DNA from 4 places in the Caldalkalibacillus thermarum genome. Region 1 is predicted to be linked to each of the others. Evidence: riboswitches for the same ligand, from Rfam matches in the RefSeq annotation. Region 1 holds a riboswitch; each other region holds the start of a gene.
The links. Region 1 has a riboswitch for thiamine pyrophosphate ahead of thiT (energy-coupled thiamine transporter ThiT). Riboswitches for the same ligand answer to the same signal wherever they lie in the genome.
Positions count from the first base shown of each region.

Region 1 (4,909 bases):
CATAATCGTCTTCACGGCATAGATGTTATCCGAACGGGCAATGGCTTGTTCCAGCGTGATATAGTCATTGGCATAACGGTCATTGAAATTGCGGGGAGTATAGGTGGCCCGTCCGTTGTCGTAGGTGAAGGTGGTCGGTTCGCTTTTCATCAGCGTGACTGGTGTAAAGCCGTGTTCCAACGCCATATAATACAAAAAAGGTTTGATGGAGGACCCGGGCTGGCGTTCAGCCAGCACCCGGTTAAACTGGGACTGGCCATAATTCCGCCCTCCCACCATGGCCTTAATGTACCCGGTGCGAGGGTCAATCGCTAAGAGAGCCCCTTGCAAAGGCCGGTCAGCGGGCAAATGCCTCTCCAACAAGTTTTCGGCCAAACGCTGCATATCGGCATCAAGGGTGGTGTAGATACGCAACCCGCCATGGTCAAAGACGTCTTCAGTGATGCCATAACGCTCCAGGGTCTGCTGGCGGACGAAATCCCGGAAGTAGGGGGCCAGGTTGGCATCCTGGCGGTGTTTTTCGGGGGAGATAAGGGTGAGCGGTGCAGCCAGCGCTTCCTCCCGTTCGGCTGCCGTGATATAGCCCTGTTCCTCCATCAGGTGCAATATCAGCTCTTGCCGTGACTTGGCATTAGCGTAGTTTAGCAAAGGAGAATAATAACGCGGCCCCTTGGGAATGCCGGCCAACAGGGCGCTTTCAGCCAGAGTCAATTCCCTGGCTGACTTGCCGAAATACAGATTGGCCGCCGCTTCTACTCCGTAGGCGGAATGCCCAAAATAGATTTGGTTTAAATAGTGTTCCAAAATGTCTGTTTTAGACAGATGCAGTTCCAACTGAATGGTGTACAAGGCCTCTTTTAACTTTCGTTCCCATGTTTTGCTGTGGTCCAGGTACAAATTGCGGGCCAGCTGCTGGGTGATGGTACTGGCTCCTTCCACATAGGAACGGTTGCGGATATTGGCCACAATGGCCCCTGCGATGCGTTTGAGGTCAAAGCCAAAGTGTTGATAGAAGCGTTGATCTTCCACTGCAATAAAGGCTTGCAGCAAGTAGGGGGGCAGTTCCTCAATGGGAATGAACGTCCGGTTTTGACCTTCATGAATGTGGTCAATGATGTCTCCGTCGGCAGAGTAAATGACTGTTGTTTCCTGCATCTGGAACGGGGGTAAGGGCTGTGAGCGCAAATATAACAAACTAAACAGCAGAATAGAAGATAAACACAAGGTCATCATAAATGTAAACAGGAGCACCCTGGTCAGCCATTTCAGAAAACGGATCAACCATGATTCATGGATCACTTCCATCTTTCAAAACCCCCCTTTGTTGCAGCATTTAAATGTAAAAGTTGCTGCTAACAGTATGGGGAAGATCAAACGGTTTTATACTGAAATATACTTGCATTTTTAATAAGGTTGGCTATAATTGGCTTGTTAGCTTCAGAGCAAAAATGCAAGGGGTGAACATCGAATGGAATTGTGGTTTACTGAACTGCAGACTAAAGCACACGGCATTACGACCAAAGTGAAGCAAACCTTGCACAGTGAACAGACGAAATATCAAAAACTTGATGTGATAGAGACGGAAGAGTTTGGCACCATGCTCGTATTAGACGGGATGGTGATGACAACCGATAAAGACGAATTTGTTTACCATGAAATGATGAGCCACGTGCCGCTCTTCACCCATCCCCGGCCCAAAAAAGTGCTGGTTGTAGGAGGAGGGGACGGGGGAACCATCCGTGAGGTATTGAAACACCCGAGTGTCGAAAAAACTGTTTTGGTTGAGATAGACGGGCAAGTGATTGAGTACTCTAAAAAGTTTCTGCCCAACATTGCTGGAGAACTGGATAACCCCCGGGTTGAGGTGCTGGTGGATGACGGATTTATGCACATCCACCAGCATCGCAACGAATATGACGTGATCCTCGTTGATTCCACCGAGCCGGTTGGCCCGGCAACCAAGTTATTTGAAAGGGGATTTTACCGAGGTATTTTTGAGGCCTTAACGGATGAGGGCTTGTTCGTCGCCCAGACAGACAATCCTTGGTTTCACGGAGACTTAATCCGCAAGGTGTTTGCCGATGTGAAGGAAATCTTCCCCATTACGCGCTTGTATACCTGTAACATTCCCACCTATCCCAGCGGTTTGTGGACCTTTACCATCGGTTCCAAACAACATGACCCTCTCAAGGCCAGTTTGCCTGAGCAGTTGGCATTTGAGACAAGGTATTACACGCCGGAAGTGCATAAAGCGGCGTTCGCCTTGCCTAAATTTGTTAAAGATTTGACTGAGTAAGCTTTCATATTGGTGCGCCAGTTTAAGCTGCTGGTATTGAAAAAGGTCCTCAAAGAGCCACAGCAGGAAATGGAGGAGGTTGCTATGCGTTTTGATGAAGCCTATTCGGGGCAGGTGTTCATCGCCAGCCATCCCCATTATGAGGAAAGCGAGGCGGTGATCTATGGCATGCCCATGGATTTCACAGTCAGCTTCCGGCCGGGATCCCGGTTTGGACCGGCCCGCATTAGGGAAGTGTCCATTGGGCTGGAAGAGTACAGCCCCTATTTGGACCGTCATCTTGAAGAAGTCCGTTATTTTGATGCGGGAGATATTCCACTGCCCTTCGGCAATCCGGGCCGCAGCTTAAAACTGATTGCAGAATTTGTGCGCAAGGTGCTGGCCGATGGCAAATTTCCTTTGGGCCTTGGGGGTGAGCACCTGGTCACTTGGCCCATCATTCAAGAAGTCAAGCGCCGGTTTGAGGATGTTTATCTCATCCATATTGATGCCCATGCCGATTTGCGGGAGGAGTACGAAGGAGAACCGCTCTCTCACGCGACGCCCATTAAGAAAGCATGCCAGCTGTTGGGGCCGGAGCGGGTCTATTCGTTCGGCATCCGCTCGGGAACCAGAGAAGAGTTTAAGTATGGGCGTGAGTCCGGTATGCATTTTTACCCCTTTGAAGTGGCCCAGCCGTTAAAAAAAGCGTTACCCTCACTGGCCGGTAAAAAGGTTTACGTGACCATTGATATTGACGTCCTTGATCCTGCTTTTGCCCCTGGCACAGGCACAGCCGAAGCGGGAGGCATCAGCTCGGCTGAACTGTTGGAAGCGATCCATCTTTTGGCCAAAGCGGATGTTGAGATCGTGGGGGCGGACCTGGTGGAGGTGGCACCCGTGTATGATCCAACGGAGAAAACGCAAATTGTGGCTGCCAAGCTGGTGCGGGAGATGCTGTTGGGCTGGGTAAAATAATGGGTTGCCATAATGCCTTTAAAGGTAACAGGTTAAAAAAATATGTTTGTACTAGGGATTAATCATATTTGCCACTCATTCTTATGTTATAATAGAGGCAAACATCCCATAGATGTTGACCGTGTTCCACTAGGGGTGCCCAGAGGCGGGCTGAGAGGGGCGGCGGCCCCAACCCTTTGAACCTGATCTAGGTCATGCTAGCGGAGGAAAGTGGAACAGAAGTGGTCTTTCAGGTTGTCGAACTGGCCACAATTGGCACAACGGATCCTGGGACAATCTGATTAAGGATACATTTCTGTTTCTGCCACTCCTCCGGGAGTGGTTTTTATTATTGTCAAACTTTACATGGAGGGAAGCATGATGGAACGGCAACGCCTGCTTGTTTTGATCGAAACGGCGATGATGGCTGCTGTGGCTTATGTCTTCAGTTTTATAAAATTAGGGGCGTTATGGGCCTATGGGGGCTCCATTTCACTGGTAATGGTGCCTATCTTTGTCTTGGCTTTGCGCCGGGGAGTGGCCGCTGGTTTGACCGCCGGGCTCGTTGTGGGGCTGATCAAAGCGTTGGTGGGTGGTTACGTGGTTCATCCCGTGCAGTTGGTGCTGGATTACCCCTTGGCTTTTGCCCTGTTGGGAACAGCAGGACTGTTCGCCCTTAATAAGGCCCACACACCAGGAAAAATGATAGGCCTGGCCACAACGGGGATTGTGCTGGCCTCAGGGTTGCGTTTCTTGAGCCATTTTGTCTCCGGGGTGGTTTGGTTTGGGGCCTATGCCCCGGAAGGGATGCCTGTCGCCATCTATTCTGCTTTGTATAACTTGTCTTACTTACTGCCGGAAATGATCATCAGCCTGTTGATTGTCATTTTCTTGATCAAGATGCGTCCCCAACTCTTGCAGGTCAGGTGATCAGATGAGTCCAACGGTTGAAAAACAACCTGTCAAGCTGCATATTCATGCCCAGAGGTTTGAACACGGCCAACCGGTGGATGAAGAGATCCAGCACTTAAAGGGAACCTTGTACCGCAAAGGAGAAATATACTATCTCAAGTTTAGGGAGCAAACAGAAGACGGCCCCATAGACAACACGTTGAAGATTGAGCAGGATAGAGTTACGGTCATCCGTCATGGCGCGGTCCGCATGAACCATGAATACCGGCTTAACAGTACCACACAAGGGATCTATCACACACCCTATGGGGCGTTGAACATGGAGACCCATACGACGGCTTATCGGTTTCAACCGTTGGGCACAACCTTGCCCCTGGGCTCCGAGAACTCAACCAACTTAAACCACTGTCGAGAAGACCGTTGCGGGGAACTGCACTGGGCCTATCATTTGTCCCTTAACGGCAATCAAGTAGGGGACATTCGCTTTACAGTGACACTGAAAGCCTAAAAGGAGAACGGCTTTTTCCTGGTCTGTCCAGGAGAAAGCCGTTTCTTAATGTCTGGCTCCTTTCGGGCAGTTGTGTTTTAGAGCCAAGGTGCCATTAACAATGACAACTGTGTCGCTGTCCTGATCCACCATGGCTGCTGAAACAGTTGTTCCGCTTTCAGCTGCCGGCAGTCCTGCAAATCTTGCTTAAAGATCGCCTCTACTTGGCGGTATACGTGACGGTCGTAGATAAATAACCCTGCTTCAAAGTCAAAATG
Region 1 is NZ_BMKZ01000018.1:17,079-21,987, reverse strand. It holds gene IEW48_RS08770 (transglycosylase domain-containing protein) at 1-1,305, opposite strand, end outside; gene speE (polyamine aminopropyltransferase) at 1,469-2,296, shown strand; gene speB (agmatinase) at 2,381-3,253, shown strand; TPP riboswitch at 3,375-3,479, shown strand; gene thiT (energy-coupled thiamine transporter ThiT) at 3,614-4,162, shown strand; gene IEW48_RS08750 (YwiB family protein) at 4,167-4,652, shown strand; gene cls (cardiolipin synthase) at 4,730-4,909, opposite strand, start outside.

Region 2 (4,909 bases), on a different contig from region 1:
ATAAGGGTTCAATATACCCAGTCCCGTTCCAATCGGTGCACCCCCAGGCATAACGGCAGCCGCCCCCGCTTCTTCCAACCGCTTACACAGAATCGGATCATCAGATGTGTATGGCAACACCACGAAGCCTTCTTTCACCAGCTGCTCCGTCGCTCTAAGTGTCTCCACCGGGTCGGGAAGCAAGGTTTTTTCGTTGGCGCTAATCTCCACTTTAATCCAGTCCGACAATCCTGAGGCCTTTGCCAAGCGGGCAATCCGCACCGCTTCTTCAGCTGTTTTGGCTCCGCTGGTATTGGGCAAATAGGTAAATGACATCCCTTCTAAATGTTGCAAGATGGCATCTTCATCCGGATGTTCTAAGTTAACCCTGCGAATAGCAAAGGTGAGTACCTCAGCTCCCGAGGCTTTAATCGCTTCAATTTGGACATATGGATTAGGGAAACGTCCCGTGCCCAGGAAAAAACGGGAATGTAAGGTTTTCCCGGCAATCACCAGCGGATCATTGCGCAACATAGATTCCCTTGATGCTTTGGCCGTCATCATTTAACCTCCCCCTACAAAGTGAACCAGCTCCACTTTGGACCCGGGCTCCAATTGATATTGCCCCCACATTGAGCGGTCCACGATATGGCCGTCTACTTCGGCAACCACATGTTGCTTATTTAACTGATAATGTTCGATAAGCTCTTCAAGCGTTTCACACTCCACCTGAGTCTCTTTTCCGTTGACGATTAACGTTTTCATGCTTTCACTTCCTTTGCACCGCTGTCCGTTAATTTGAGCACTGTCTGTTGATGGATAGGTTTACCGGACCGTTTCTAATTTGCGGGCAAAAGCGCGGGCTGCCTCTTTTACATTTTCAGCACCAACAATAGCGCTGACAATAGAGATGCGCTTGGCCCCTGCCTTCAGCACCTGATCCACATTGTGGAGCTTGATGCCCCCAATAGCGACAAAAGGAATGCGAATATGTTCCACCACTTGCCGCACGTACTCCAGACCAACGGGATCGACCACATCTTCTTTGGTGTTGGTGGGAAAGACGGGGCCAACTCCAATATAATCGGCACCTCCTTCTTCCGCCCGTTTAGCTTCCTCCAGATTGTGGGTGGAAATGCCGATGATTTTATCGGGGCCCAAAATTTTGCGGGCCTCTTCCAGCGGCAAATCATCTTGTCCTAAATGAACCCCGTCTGCATCAACGGCCAGTGCAATGTCGACATGATCGTTGACAATGAAGGGAACCTTATACCGGTCACATAAAGCTTTCAGTTGACGGGCCATGTCTAACAGCTCTCTCTTGGTTTTCTTCTTTTCCCGCAATTGAACCATATCGGCACCACCCTGAATAGCCTCTTCAATGACCTCCAGATAATGTCGATGCGGATAAAACTGTTCCCCTGTAATGACGTATAAGGAAAAATCCTTCATGACCGAACCCCCCTTTAAAATAGAAAAACCACTTTCTGCACGCAAGAAAGTGGAATCAGGTTCTTTAGCACCGGATTCGACTTCCCTGCGCTGGCATTACCCAGATCAGGTAATAAGGGTCTCTCTCAGCCCAAACAGGCACCCCTAGTCGATTGCACCATTCATATTCCCTTTTACTTTAACCATACCTTTAGTTAGGAGTTATGTCAATCAATCGTTGACGAAAGCGCGAAGGTGTCGTTAAATAAAGGAGAATAATAAAGGAGGAGTCAGCATGCTCAAACAAGCTGAGAAACAGGTGATACAGCCCGTTAACAGAGAATCTCTGCTTCCTGATGAACGGCATATTGATCCCTGGGAATCCTTGTTTCGCCGCAACGAGCTGGGGACAAACAGGCTGACCAGTGTAGAGTTTACCGTAACCAACCTGTGTAATTTGCGTTGTGAACACTGCGCCGTTGGCGATGTGCTAACTGTGAAAGAATCCGAAACACGCATCCCCCTGTCGTTGTTACTTAAACGTTTGGACGAAGTAGAACTGTTGGATACACTTAGCATCACTGGCGGAGAGCCGATGTACAATAAGGAAATCATTGCTGAATACATTGTTCCTCTGCTGCGCTACGCCAAAGAGAGAGGCGCCCAGACTCAGATCAACTCCAACTTAACCCTTGATCTGTCCCGCTATGAATCGGTTTTGCCTTATGTGGATGTGCTGCATATCTCCTACAATTACAGGGATGCGGAGGATTTTTATCACATTGCCTATGCCCGTCACATGCACCAAGTCTCATTTGCCCAGGCCGAAAAAACGTTCCAGCGGTTAGTGGATAATACCAAAGCCTTAGCTCAAGCAGGGGTGTTTGTCTCGGCAGAATCTTTATTAACTCCCTTTACCCGGGATAAAATAGGACAGATTCACTATCTTATTAAAGAGATGGGCTGCCAGCGCCACGAAGTGCACCCCTTGTATCCCAGTGACTTTGCCCGGAACATGCAGGTGCTTACCTTGGATGAATTGAGAGAAACTTACCATCGTCTGCTAGATGAACGAGACCCGGACTTGTGGATCCTGTTTGGCACCCTTCCTTTCTACGCGTGCAGTCAAAACGAAGCAGACCTGGTTTTAATCAAACGCATATACAACACCCCGAATACAACCGTTCGCAATGATCCCGATGGCCACAACCGTTTAAACTGCAACATTTTTACCGGCGAAGTAACCGTTACTGACTTTGGAGACGTCGGTCCTCTTGGTCATATCGAACAGGACTCCTTGACCACCTGTTTTGAACGCTGGCAAGAGCACCCAGCCTTCAAGCCTATGAAATGCTGTTGTCCCCAAGCCCAGTGCAACGGTCCCAATCTTCTCGTTACCCATACCTATTACCAAGGGGTTGACTTCCGCAACCGACACGGCATTAATTTGAAGAAAAGCAGTGATTAAACAAATCAAATATCCTTCTCCGCTTAGAATAGAAAAAGGCATGAACTAAAACGAGCCGAGATATCAGTTTCTCGGCTCGTTTAAGTGTTTTTAGGGGAAAAATTCGGATTTTCACTTGCTAGAATCTGCGTTTTTGCTTCATTATTTTGCTTCCAAACGGCGAATGCGCTCATCCAAGTCAGGGTGGGAAGCAAACAGCTTAAACCAGCTACGCTGATTGTTGATTTTAAGGGTCTGCAACGCTTGCTGGCTGTTGTCAACCCTGTTGACGTAGGCTTTTAAGCACCGCAAGGCATGTACCATTTTGTCTTTGCCAGCCAAATCAGCCCCGCCACGGTCAGCGTGGAACTCCCGGTGACGGGAGTAAGCCATAACCACGATGCTGCCCAGAATAGAGAACAGGAGCTGAAACACGATAATCGCTACAAAGTGAACAATGGGTTGCAAGTCTTCTTTCACCAAGCGGGAAGCGGCAAAAGCAATAATCCGGGAGAAGAAGACGACAAAAGTGTTAATGACTCCTTGCAGCAGGGTCATAGTGACCATATCACCGTTGGCGATATGGGCCACCTCGTGAGCCAGCACCCCTTCTACCGCTTCATCATCCATGGTTTCCAAAAGGCCTGTAGAAACAGCAACCAGTGACCGCTTCTTGGTCGGACCGGTAGCAAAAGCGTTTACTTCAGGAGACTGATAGACACCCACTTCAGGCATATGGGTCAATCCTGCCGCCCTGGACAAGCGGTGCACTTTCTCCACAATCATGCGCTCACGGGGAGAAAGGGGCTGATCAGGATCTAAAACCCGGACACCCATCATTTTCTTAGCCATCCAACGGGACATGGCCAAAGACATCAGGGCGCCTGTAAAACCAACAACCGCACTGAAAATGAGCAGGGAGACCAGATTAATCTGTCCATCTGCCAGATACCATTCAAAACCTGTCAAAACAGAAAGAAGAGATAGAACGATACCGATGGTTAATAACACCATAATGTTAGTTAAGATAAAGAAAAAAATACGACGAGCCATTCTCATCCCCCTATCCCAATGTTGTTTCTCGTTCCCACATCATTATACCCTCTCTACAGCAGCCTTTGCCGAAAATACGTTGACGTTCACAGATTTGTCACTTTTTTACCTCGGTCTACATATTCTTCTGATTCAAAAGCAGGTCTCCCTATCATCCGGCCTGCTTATTAATCAACTCCATTTACTTTAATGGAAATCCTTGTTCCTTCAAAAACGATTTCATATGGGTGCGGGAAGGAGTAGAGAGTGTTTTGACCACCATATCTGTCCAGGTGTCCTGACGTTTGCCTTTCGTCCGCTGCAGATAGTATTGTTTGACCTCTTGGTCATACTGTTTCAGTTCATCAGCTAACGAATGTAAATCTGGATAACGGTTTTCAAAATAGACACAGGATTGGGGAAGGCGAGGTTTCACTTCCGGATCTTGATCCGGATAACCCAGACACATTCCAAAAACGGGATACACTTTATCGGGTAATCCCAACAAATCTGCAACCTTATCAGGGTTGTTACGGATGCCTCCAATATAGACAATCCCCAGTCCATGGGCCTCAGCAGCTACTGCAGCATTTTGGGCGGCAAGCGCTGCATCCACCGTAGCGACAATAAATTTTTCAGTTGTTTCCAGCGTTTCCGTCACATCCACACCTTGGGCCCTTGTTACGTAATCTAAGCGATGGAGGTCAGCGCAAAAAACAAGAAAGTGGGAACATGTTTCCACATAAGTTTGATTGCCAGCATACTCAGCCAATTTTTGCTTGAGGGACTGCTCTGTCACCCCAATAATAGAGTAAGCTTGTAAGTGACTGGAAGTTGAAGCCATCTGGGCACAGCGAATAATTTCACTAATCGTTGCGGCAGGGATTTTCTCCTCGGTAAACTTGCGAATGGAACGATGTCCTTGTAGTAATTGGACAACGCGTTCAGCCTGAGCCGGAAAGGTGGTCATGATGTTTCACCCCATCTTATGCTTTTTTTGTTCCTTTTCCATGTCTCGTC
Region 2 is NZ_BMKZ01000011.1:3,280-8,188, forward strand. It holds gene IEW48_RS05870 (thiazole synthase) at 1-540, opposite strand, end outside; gene thiS (sulfur carrier protein ThiS) at 544-744, opposite strand; gene thiE (thiamine phosphate synthase) at 805-1,431, opposite strand; TPP riboswitch at 1,497-1,587, opposite strand; gene yfkAB (radical SAM/CxCxxxxC motif protein YfkAB) at 1,706-2,878, shown strand; gene htpX (protease HtpX) at 3,020-3,910, opposite strand; gene nfsA (oxygen-insensitive NADPH nitroreductase) at 4,092-4,859, opposite strand.
Region 2: it holds a riboswitch for thiamine pyrophosphate, as region 1 does, so the genes downstream of both, thiE (thiamine phosphate synthase) here and thiT (energy-coupled thiamine transporter ThiT) in region 1, are expected to answer to the same signal.

Region 3 (4,909 bases), on a different contig from region 1:
CCCAGGACACCGATTTCCAGCTCCCGGCCATTAATAAATGCTTCCACAATCACTTTATGATCAAACGCGGCTGCCTCGGTCAGGGCTTTGACCAGCTGTTTCTCGTTTTTAGCCTTGTTGATGCCCACACTTGAGCCGAGGTTGGCCGGTTTAACAAAGACAGGATAACCCAGCTGAGCTTCAATTTCTGTACAGATGGACTCCAGCCTCTTGTCAATCTCTTGACGGGTATAGGCCAAATATTCTCCGTGAGGCAAATTGTGTAAAGCAAACATTCTTTTCATCATCACTTTATCCATTCCCAGACTGGAACCCAGCACACCTGATCCTACATAAGGGACGTCGATCATCTCCAACAAGCCCTGCAAAGTGCCGTCTTCCCCATACGGACCGTGAACGACCGGGAACACAACATCCACCGTTTCCTTCAGCTTTAACAGGTCCGGATGGCGATTAGTGGCCAATCTGAGCTCGGCAACAGCAGAAGGCGGCTTTTGTAAACTGCTCCCTTCCACCCACATGCCATCCAACTGAATATAAAGCGGAATCACTGTCCATTTATCATAATCTATGGCCTGCAAGATGGAGAAAGCGGTGCGCAATGAAACTTCATGTTCACTTGACTTTCCCCCGTAAATCAAACCCAGTACCTGTTTATCACTCATGCAGAATAACTCTCCTTTAGCCGCAATAATTATTTACATATATATGCCGATGGAGACATCATGTGCTATGATTATATCATGTTTATTCTAAGGAGAGTATTCGTTTCTGACTGGTTATTTTTCACTGTCCAGGTTGAAATAGATCTCCTCAACGGGAGGAATCTCCTCTATCAAGCCACCTTCCAGCAGCCATTCGGCCGTCCTTCCAAATCTTTGGGAGATTGAATTGTCTCCTCATCAAGGCATCTTGTGACGGGTAACTAAAACAGACATTGTCAAAGACAAGCAGCGACTGCTCTTTCTCCTGTTCAACCAGGCCTTCAGGATTAATCATCAGTCGGCCACATCTCCTTGTGATAGGCCATCTCCCAAAAGAGATACTCAAAACGGGACGTGTTTAAGAAGATCTCTTCCAGACGCTCCAGTTCCCTCTCAGGTTTGCCCTCCGCTTCTTCGTCCAATAAATCAATGGTCCATTGGGCCAATTCCCCGAACTCCTCACTGGCGTACATCTTGATCCAATCCCCATAGAATTCATGTTCACTGGCACCCGGAATCTGATTGAGTGCCTGGCCGATCTCGTGGTAGCTCCACATGCAGGGCAACAGGCTGGCCACCAGCTCTGCCAGCGTGCCGTTTTGGGCCACATGCAACATATAATGGGTATAGGCCAGAGTCGTTGGGGCTGGCTGGGCCTGTTCCAGCTCTTGTTCGGAGATGCCAAACTTTTTGGCATACTGGCGATGCAAGTCCATTTCCATATTTAAAGTGGCATCCAGCAGCCGGGCAAAACGGCCCATAGTGGCCACATCGTGAGCTTTGACCGCCCCCAAGGCGAACAACTTGGCATAGTCAATCAAATAAAGATAGTCTTGGATCATATAGAAACGAAACTTATCCTTCTCTAAACTGCCATCACCGATCCCTTGCACAAAGGGGTGCTGGTGGTTTTTCTCCCAGACAGGCTTCACTTTTTGATATAACCGCTCACTAAACTTCATCGCACTTCCTCCTTCACGTCGTTACAGATTTCGGCGTACTGCACCATTGATAAATAAACTGGACCATCACTTTGATGAATTGGATGAGCTCGTGAATATCCAAAGATTCATTCACTTTGTTCAACTGCAGCGGCGTCAATATGTCCATTTAAAATCAAGCTGTCCGACATCGATACGCCTCCTTTCCTGAAAAATAAAAACCACTCCTAGGTAGGAGTGGTCAGTCAGCATTCAGAACATTGAACCAGATCAATAAAGCGATTACCCAAACGGCCTGTTATTGAAGAGAAATCAATCACTGCATAAAACATGGATTTGCCTGTGCTTCCTTATCAGACCGTGCAGGCACAGCCGAACAAGGCGACGCTGACATGACTCCACTTCCCTACGCTAGTATTACCTAGGTCAGGTTCCAAGGGTTGAGGTTTAATACCTCTCTCAGCCTTACAGCACCCCTAGTGGAGTTCCGCAATATGCTGTTGTAGTAAGATTCTAAATTATAGGGTAGCATACTTGCTTTAAGCTGACAACCTAAAAATTAATTCATTAAACATTATTCATTTTCCTGCCCCTATTGTTCTATTGCCGCTTCATCTTGCCCACTCTTCCATGTGATATAATCGATCAGCAGCTTGATCGCCACACCAATCGCTTCTTCCTTTGGCTCAAGCCGGGCATGGTGTAAGCCGTAGGGGCTGTCTACACCCAGCCAAAACATAAATCCGGGAATGGCCTGCAGGAAGTAGCCGAAATCTTCTCCTGTCATCGCCTCTTGGCACTCGATTAACCGCACATGTTGTTGAGTGTTGACCCAGTTCATAAACTGGCGGGTTAAGGCAGGATCATTGTATACCTGACAATAATTGGCGCCATAGTCAAGGGCCGTTGAACATTCAAACCCCGCTTCAATGCCCTTAAGCAGTGCTTCGATCCGCCCTTTCACTTTATTCATCGATTGCATGGATAAGGTCCGAATCGTCCCTTCCACCCGGGCAGTTTCAGCGATAATGTTTTGTTTCTCTCCCCCGGTAATTTTTCCAATGGTAATGACAGCCGAATCAAGGGGATCAATATTGCGGGAAACCACTGACTGCAGCTGGGTAACAAAATGGCTGGCCGCCACCACCATGTCATTGGCCAGATGGGGATAAGCGGCATGCCCGCCCCGTCCGGTAAAATCGATAAACAATTCTGAGGTATTGGCAAACAAAATCCCCTCTTTGGTGGCAATGGTACCCACCGGGTAGTCAGGAGCAATATGCAGGGCGAGCATCAGATCTGGTTTCCAGGACTGAAACTCCTGACTCTCCAGCATGGGCTGGGCACCCCCTGGCCCCTCTTCTGCCGGCTGAAAAATGACCAGTACATTATCATCAACCGGTTGGCGGGCAAAATGGGTGACCAAACCGAGAGCAATGGCCATATGTACATCATGGCCGCAGGCATGCATATAACCTGGATGTTTGGACTTAAAACTATACGTCGTTTGCTCCTGAATGGGCAGTCCATCCATATCGGCCCGGTAACCAATGGTCTGCCGGGGCTGTTTACCTTTAATTTTAACTAAAACACCTGTTCTCCACGTTTTTGCCTCTAAGTGCTCCCCGGGTAATTGCCTCAAGTAATCCAGGATGTACTGCTGAGTTTTATATTCCTTAAATCCAGGTTCTGGGATTTGATGGAGATCACGCCGTATCTGAACAAATTGAGTGAGATCCATCTCTAACTACTCCTTTACGGTACCTATGATATAAATAAGGGCCTTCCCCCTCTTCAATAATAATAGGGAAGGCTGCGGTGAGTGGACATGCTCCGTTACTCTTATTTCAGTTGTCTTAATTCCTGTTTAATTTCAGTTTTTGCCCTTGTCTTCTCATCAATTTGCTTAATAATGCGGGCAGGTGTACCGGCTACGACAACATTTTCAGGGACGTCCTCAGTGACAACGGCGCCGGCCGCTACAACGGAACCTTTGCCTACACGCACTCCTTCTAGAATGACCGCATTGGCGCCAATGACCACATTATCTTCGATGACGACTGGCTTAGCTGAAGGAGGCTCAATGACACCGGCAATAACTGCTCCTGCCCCAATATGACAATTTTTTCCAATAGTCCCCCGGCCGCCGATCACTGCATTCATGTCGACCATCGTGCCCTCACCAATTACAGCACCGATATTAATGACAGCCCCCATCATAATCACAGCATTTTTACCGATCTCAACCTGGTCGCGAATAATGGCGCCGGGCTCTATCCGGGCGTGGATATGCTTTAAATCCAGCAGTGGAATGGCGGAGTTGCGGCGGTCATTTTCCACTACATAATCTTCAATTTTGTCTTTATTAGCTTCCATCGCAGCTTGGATCTCTTTCCACTCGCCAAATAAAACCCCTACATTGCCGGTGATGAAAGCTTTTGTTTTTTCACCAAAATTAATATCCTCCAGGTTTCCCTTAATATGTACCTTAACTGGGGTTGTTTTTTCACTGTTTTGGATGTAGCTGATAATTTCATTGGCATCCATCATTTTCATCATTATTTCCTCCTTGCCTGGGTCTAGTCACAAAAATCTCTCTTCCATTATAGTACAGACAAAAAACCGTGCAAGTGGTTTGCACGGCTAATAAAAGAACCTATTAAGTGTCTTGTGTTTCCTGTGCCTCCCGTAAATAGGTTAATCCTTTCTCCGTCAGAGAAACGTGTTCTTCCTGTTGCACATACCCCAGTCTAGCCAGTTCACGCACCGTACTGCGCACTTTAAACAGGGGGTGCTGTACCTGCTTCGACAATTCCGTTTCTGTCAGGGGTTGATCAAGAAGGGTTTGCAAATAGAACCTAATCTCAGTTGAAGAAAGAAAACTTTCAGGCTGTGTGCAAGGCATCAGCCTGCCTCCTTACAGCTCTTTTTTAGTCAAATACCAGTCAATCACTTCAAGGTTAGGATCTTTTACGCGTTCTTCAGCAGCATTTTGAGTTTGAGGCGGTGGCACAACCACTTTGTCGCCCTTTTTCCAGTTGGCCGGAGTGGATACTTGATGTTTATCTGTGGTTTGTAAAGCTTCCACCAGTCTGACGATTTCTTCCGTGTTGCGGCCGGTGGTCAGCGGATAATAGATCAGTGCACGAATGATTTGTTTGTCATCAATCACAAACACAGCCCTGTTCGTCTCTGTGGTGCTTTCATTAGGATGGATCATGCCGTATTTGGTAGCTACTTCACGGCTCAAGTCAGCAATGACCG
Region 3 is NZ_BMKZ01000010.1:35,808-40,716, forward strand. It holds gene IEW48_RS05585 (D-alanine--D-alanine ligase) at 1-665, opposite strand, end outside; gene tenA (thiaminase II) at 992-1,666, opposite strand; TPP riboswitch at 2,032-2,133, opposite strand; gene IEW48_RS05595 (N-acetyldiaminopimelate deacetylase) at 2,238-3,386, opposite strand; gene dapD (2,3,4,5-tetrahydropyridine-2,6-dicarboxylate N-acetyltransferase) at 3,488-4,201, opposite strand; gene IEW48_RS05605 (helix-turn-helix domain-containing protein) at 4,305-4,550, opposite strand; gene IEW48_RS05610 (peroxiredoxin) at 4,563-4,909, opposite strand, start outside.
Region 3: it holds a riboswitch for thiamine pyrophosphate, as region 1 does, so the genes downstream of both, tenA (thiaminase II) here and thiT (energy-coupled thiamine transporter ThiT) in region 1, are expected to answer to the same signal.

Region 4 (4,909 bases), on a different contig from region 1:
CTTATGGGGCTTGCCCCTACTGTGACGGCCTGGGCAGCCGCCTGGAAGTAGATCCGGACCTGGTCATTCCTGATCCCAACCTGTCCATTAACGAAGGGGCGCTTGCCCCTTGGGAAGGCTCAAGTTCCCCCTATTACGAACAGCTGTTAGCCTGCGTCTGTGACCATTTTGGCATTGACCGTGATACCCCCTTTGGGGAGCTGCCCCAAGGTCAACAAGACTTGCTGCTGTACGGCAGCAAAGGAGAACGTTTCTACTTCCGCTATGAGAATGAATTGGGCCAGATCCGGGAACAACATGTCCCCTTTGAAGGTGTCATTCCTCATGTGGAGCGCCGTTACAAGGAGACAGGGTCAGACTATGTCCGCGAACAGCTTGAAGCCTACATGAGCCACAAGGCTTGTCCCAAGTGCCAGGGAGCCCGCCTGCGGCCCGAGGCGTTGGCCGTCACCATCAATGGCAAAAACATTGATTATGTGACACGCCTCTCCGTGGCAGAAGCCAAGCAGTTTTTTGCATCTTTGACCTTGACGGAGAAAGAACAAAAGATTGCCCAGCTCATTTTGCGCGAGATTGAGGAGCGGCTGGGATTCCTGATTGATGTGGGCCTTGATTATTTAACCCTGAACCGCTCGGCCGGCACCTTAAGCGGAGGAGAGGCTCAGCGTATCCGCCTGGCCACCCAGATTGGATCGAAGCTGACGGGGGTCCTCTATGTGCTGGATGAACCTTCCATCGGTTTGCACCAGCGGGACAATGACCGCTTGATCCGCACCTTGGAACAGATGCGTGATTTGGGCAATACTTTGCTGGTCGTGGAGCACGATGAGGATACTATGCTGGCGGCCGATCATTTAATCGATATTGGTCCGGGTGCTGGTGCCCATGGGGGACGGGTGGTGGCCCAGGGCACGCCGGAAGAGGTGATGAATAATCCCAACTCCCTTACCGGACAATATCTCAGCGGGAAAAAATTTATTCCCCTCCCAGCCCAGCGGCGCCAGCCCAATGGCAAATGGCTGGAGATTATCGGGGCCCGGGAAAACAACCTGAAAAATGTAAACGTCAAAATCCCCTTGGGCGTGTTCACGTGTGTCACCGGGGTTTCTGGATCAGGCAAAAGCACACTGGTGAATGAAATTTTGCTCAAGGCGCTCATGCGGCAATACTACCGCTCCAAAGTCAAACCCGGAGAACATGAGGAGATCAAAGGCACGGAACATCTGGATAAAGTGGTCAATATTGACCAGTCACCCATTGGGCGGACCCCCCGGTCCAATCCGGCCACCTACACAGGCGTGTTTGATGATATCCGGGAAGTATTTGCCCAGACCACGGAAGCAAAGATGAGAGGCTACAAAAAGGGCCGTTTCAGCTTCAATGTCAAAGGTGGGCGCTGTGAAGCATGCCGGGGAGACGGGATCATTAAGATTGAGATGCACTTTTTACCCGATGTGTATGTGCCTTGTGAAGTGTGCAAGGGCAAACGCTATAACCGGGAAACCCTGGAGGTCACCTATAAGGGGAAAACGATTGCCGATGTGCTGAACATGACCGTGGAAGAAGCCCTTGACTTTTTCCAGAACATCCCCCGCATCAAGCGCAAGCTGCAAACCTTGCAAGATGTCGGCTTGGGCTATATGCGCCTGGGCCAGCCGGCCACCACGTTGTCCGGAGGGGAAGCCCAGCGGGTGAAGCTGGCTTCCGAACTGCACCGCCGCAGCACCGGGCGCACCCTGTACATTCTGGATGAGCCGACCACAGGTTTGCACATCGAGGACATCCGCCGCCTGTTGGAAGTGCTGAAGCGGCTGGTGGACAATGGGGACACGGTGCTGGTCATCGAGCACCATCTGGATGTGATCAAAGTGGCCGATTATATAATTGACCTTGGACCTGAGGGAGGGGACGGAGGCGGTGAGATTGTCGCCACAGGCACCCCGGAAGAAATCTGCCAGGTCAAGCGTTCTTATACCGGCCAGTATCTGGGGCCCATTTTGGAACGGGACCGTCGGCGCATGAAACAGCAAGAAACCGTCAAGGTATGACTATAAAGTTCCATAAACCGCTGTCACCGTTTATCCGTGTGATGCCTGATTAGGTATCACACGGATATTTAACAGGTTGAATTGCCACACTTTTTATGATATATTAACTTGTGTAAAATCTAATAGTATTACTGGGGGTGCCTGTGAGCCAGGCTGAGAAAGGAACGCGATGAAGTTCCTTAACCCTTTGGACCTGATCTGGGTAATACCAGCGTGGGGAAGTAAACAACGGGTACAGTACGTTGGCAGTGTTGGCTGCCTGTGCCAATCCGGCCGCATGAAAGCCAGGTCCATATCCAGGATCTGGCTTTTAAGTTTGCTGCAAAGCGCTTTAAACGATGGCTGCCATTAACTTATGTGCTGTAGCTCAGCTTCACTGACCCGGATCATGTCCTCCTTTACCACATTAAATTAAGGAGGTTTTATTTATGGGGAATGATGTTCAACCACAAGTTTCGATTCCATCATCTCCGGGCAGTCGTAAAGTGTATGTGCAAGGCTCCAGACCAGATATTAAAGTACCTATGCGCGAAATTGAACAATCACCGACACTGAAGCCGGAGGGAGAAGAAAAAAATCCTCCTCTCAGAGTGTATGATACAAGCGGGCCTTATACGGATCCAGAACAGCAAGTCGATTTCAGGAAAGGGCTTCCTCCACTGCGGAGAAAATGGATTTTGGAGAGAGGGGACGTGGAAGAATACGAAGGCCGGAAAGTAAAGCCTGAAGATAATGGATATCGTTCGAGTGAAGGCAGGCCGTTCAGTGACCTTCCGCAAAGTTCGGCCAGAAAACCGCTCAGGGCCAAGAAAGGGAAAGTGGTTACACAACGCTATTATGCCCGGCAGGGAATCATAACGCCAGAAATGGAGTTTGTGGCCTTGCGTGAAGGGGTTTCTCCAGAATTTGTCCGGGATGAAGTTGCCCGTGGCCGGGCGATTATTCCAGTCAATATTAATCATCCTGAGAGTGAACCCATGATCATTGGCCGCCATTTTCATGTTAAAGTAAACGCCAATATTGGCAACTCGTCCGTCACCTCCTCTGTCGCTGAAGAAGTGGAAAAAATGACCTGGGCGATCCGTTGGGGAGCAGACACGATTATGGATTTATCTACCGGGAAAGACATACATACGACCCGGGAGTGGATTATCCGCAATTCACCTGTTCCTGTGGGTACAGTACCCATCTATCAAGCGTTGGAAAAAGTAAACGGCAAGCCAGAAGATCTGACATGGGAGATATACCGGGATACGCTGATTGAACAGGCTGAACAGGGGGTAGATTATTTTACGATCCATGCCGGTGTATTGTTAAGATATATTCCATTAACAGCGGGCAGAGTGACCGGCATCGTTTCCCGGGGCGGTTCCATTATGGCTGCGTGGTGTCTGGCCCATCACGAAGAAAACTTTTTGTATACCCATTTTGAAGAGATCTGTCAGATCCTGAATCAGTATGATATCGCCGTTTCTTTAGGTGATGGACTGCGTCCCGGATCTATTGCGGATGCCAACGATGAAGCCCAGTTTGCCGAATTGGAAACGTTGGGTGAGTTAACCAAAATAGCCTGGGAATATGATGTCCAGGTGATGGTGGAAGGTCCGGGCCATGTGCCCCTGCATTTGCTGAAAGAAAATGTGGACAAACAGATGGAGATCTGCCATGAAGCACCATTCTATACTTTAGGTCCGCTGACCACCGACATTGCTCCCGGTTACGATCATATTACCTCTGCGATCGGTGCAGCCGTCATCGGCTGGCATGGAACGTCAATGCTGTGTTATGTCACCCCTAAAGAGCACCTTGGTTTGCCTAATAAGCATGATGTGCGTGAAGGGGTCATCGCTTATAAAATTGCAGCTCATGCCGCTGACTTGGCCAAAGGCCATCCCAATGCCCGCAAAAGGGATGATGCACTGTCGAAGGCACGTTTTGAATTTCGGTGGAATGACCAGTTTAACTTGTCTCTTGATCCGGAACGGGCCAGGGCCTATCATGATGAAACCCTTCCCGCCGAAGGGGCCAAGACCGCCCATTTCTGTTCCATGTGCGGCCCCAAGTTTTGCAGTATGAAAATCACTCACGAACTCCGAGAATATGCCCAAACAAAAGGTTTGGAGATAGAAGCAGCCGTTCAAAAAGGCTTAAAAGAAAAAGCGGAGGAATTTAAGAAGGAGGGCAGCCAGCTTTACAAATAACCGTGTGGCAAATGAAGGGGCCGCTTAAGGCCCCTTTACAGTTTTGTCTTTGCGGATAATATATTGGGCACCGCAATGAGGGCAAACCACCTTCACCTTGCCCAAGGGAGAGTTAAAAGAATATAAGCAAACCTGGCAATCCATTCGGCGGACAAGCACCACCTTCATCAACAACAGATAAATGACGTAGATGCATCCCCCGAACAAAATAAGGGAGGGCAGCCATGCAAACAACTCCATAAAAAGTCCCTCTTTCGCCATCGTTGAATTTGGGTAAGTCATCAGTGCTTGTTCCATATCTATGACGAGTGGGGACAAATTATCCAAGAAAAACTAAATGAACATTTTATCTCAGCAGGCCTAGTAGTTAGGTAAAATCAGCACTTCCACCCGCCTGTTTTGCTGGCGCCCTTCCGCTGTGTCGTTCGTGGCCACTGGTTTGTACTCGCCGTACCCGCGCACACTGAAGTATTCAGGGGATAAGTTCTCATTTTCCAGGATAATCTTTAGAAAATTAATGGCCCGCATGGCACTGAGGTCCCAGTTGGAGCGGAAGTGGCTGTTGTGAATGGGCACATTATCGGTGTGTCCGGAAACCTCGATATGCCGGGGAGGATCTGAGACCAGCAAATTAGAAATTTCCCGGGCCAGCTTGACCGC
Region 4 is NZ_BMKZ01000023.1:3,239-8,147, forward strand. It holds gene uvrA (excinuclease ABC subunit UvrA) at 1-2,048, shown strand, start outside; TPP riboswitch at 2,172-2,285, shown strand; gene thiC (phosphomethylpyrimidine synthase ThiC) at 2,477-4,249, shown strand; gene IEW48_RS10100 (hypothetical protein) at 4,274-4,489, opposite strand; gene motB (flagellar motor protein MotB) at 4,610-4,909, opposite strand, start outside.
Region 4: it holds a riboswitch for thiamine pyrophosphate, as region 1 does, so the genes downstream of both, thiC (phosphomethylpyrimidine synthase ThiC) here and thiT (energy-coupled thiamine transporter ThiT) in region 1, are expected to answer to the same signal.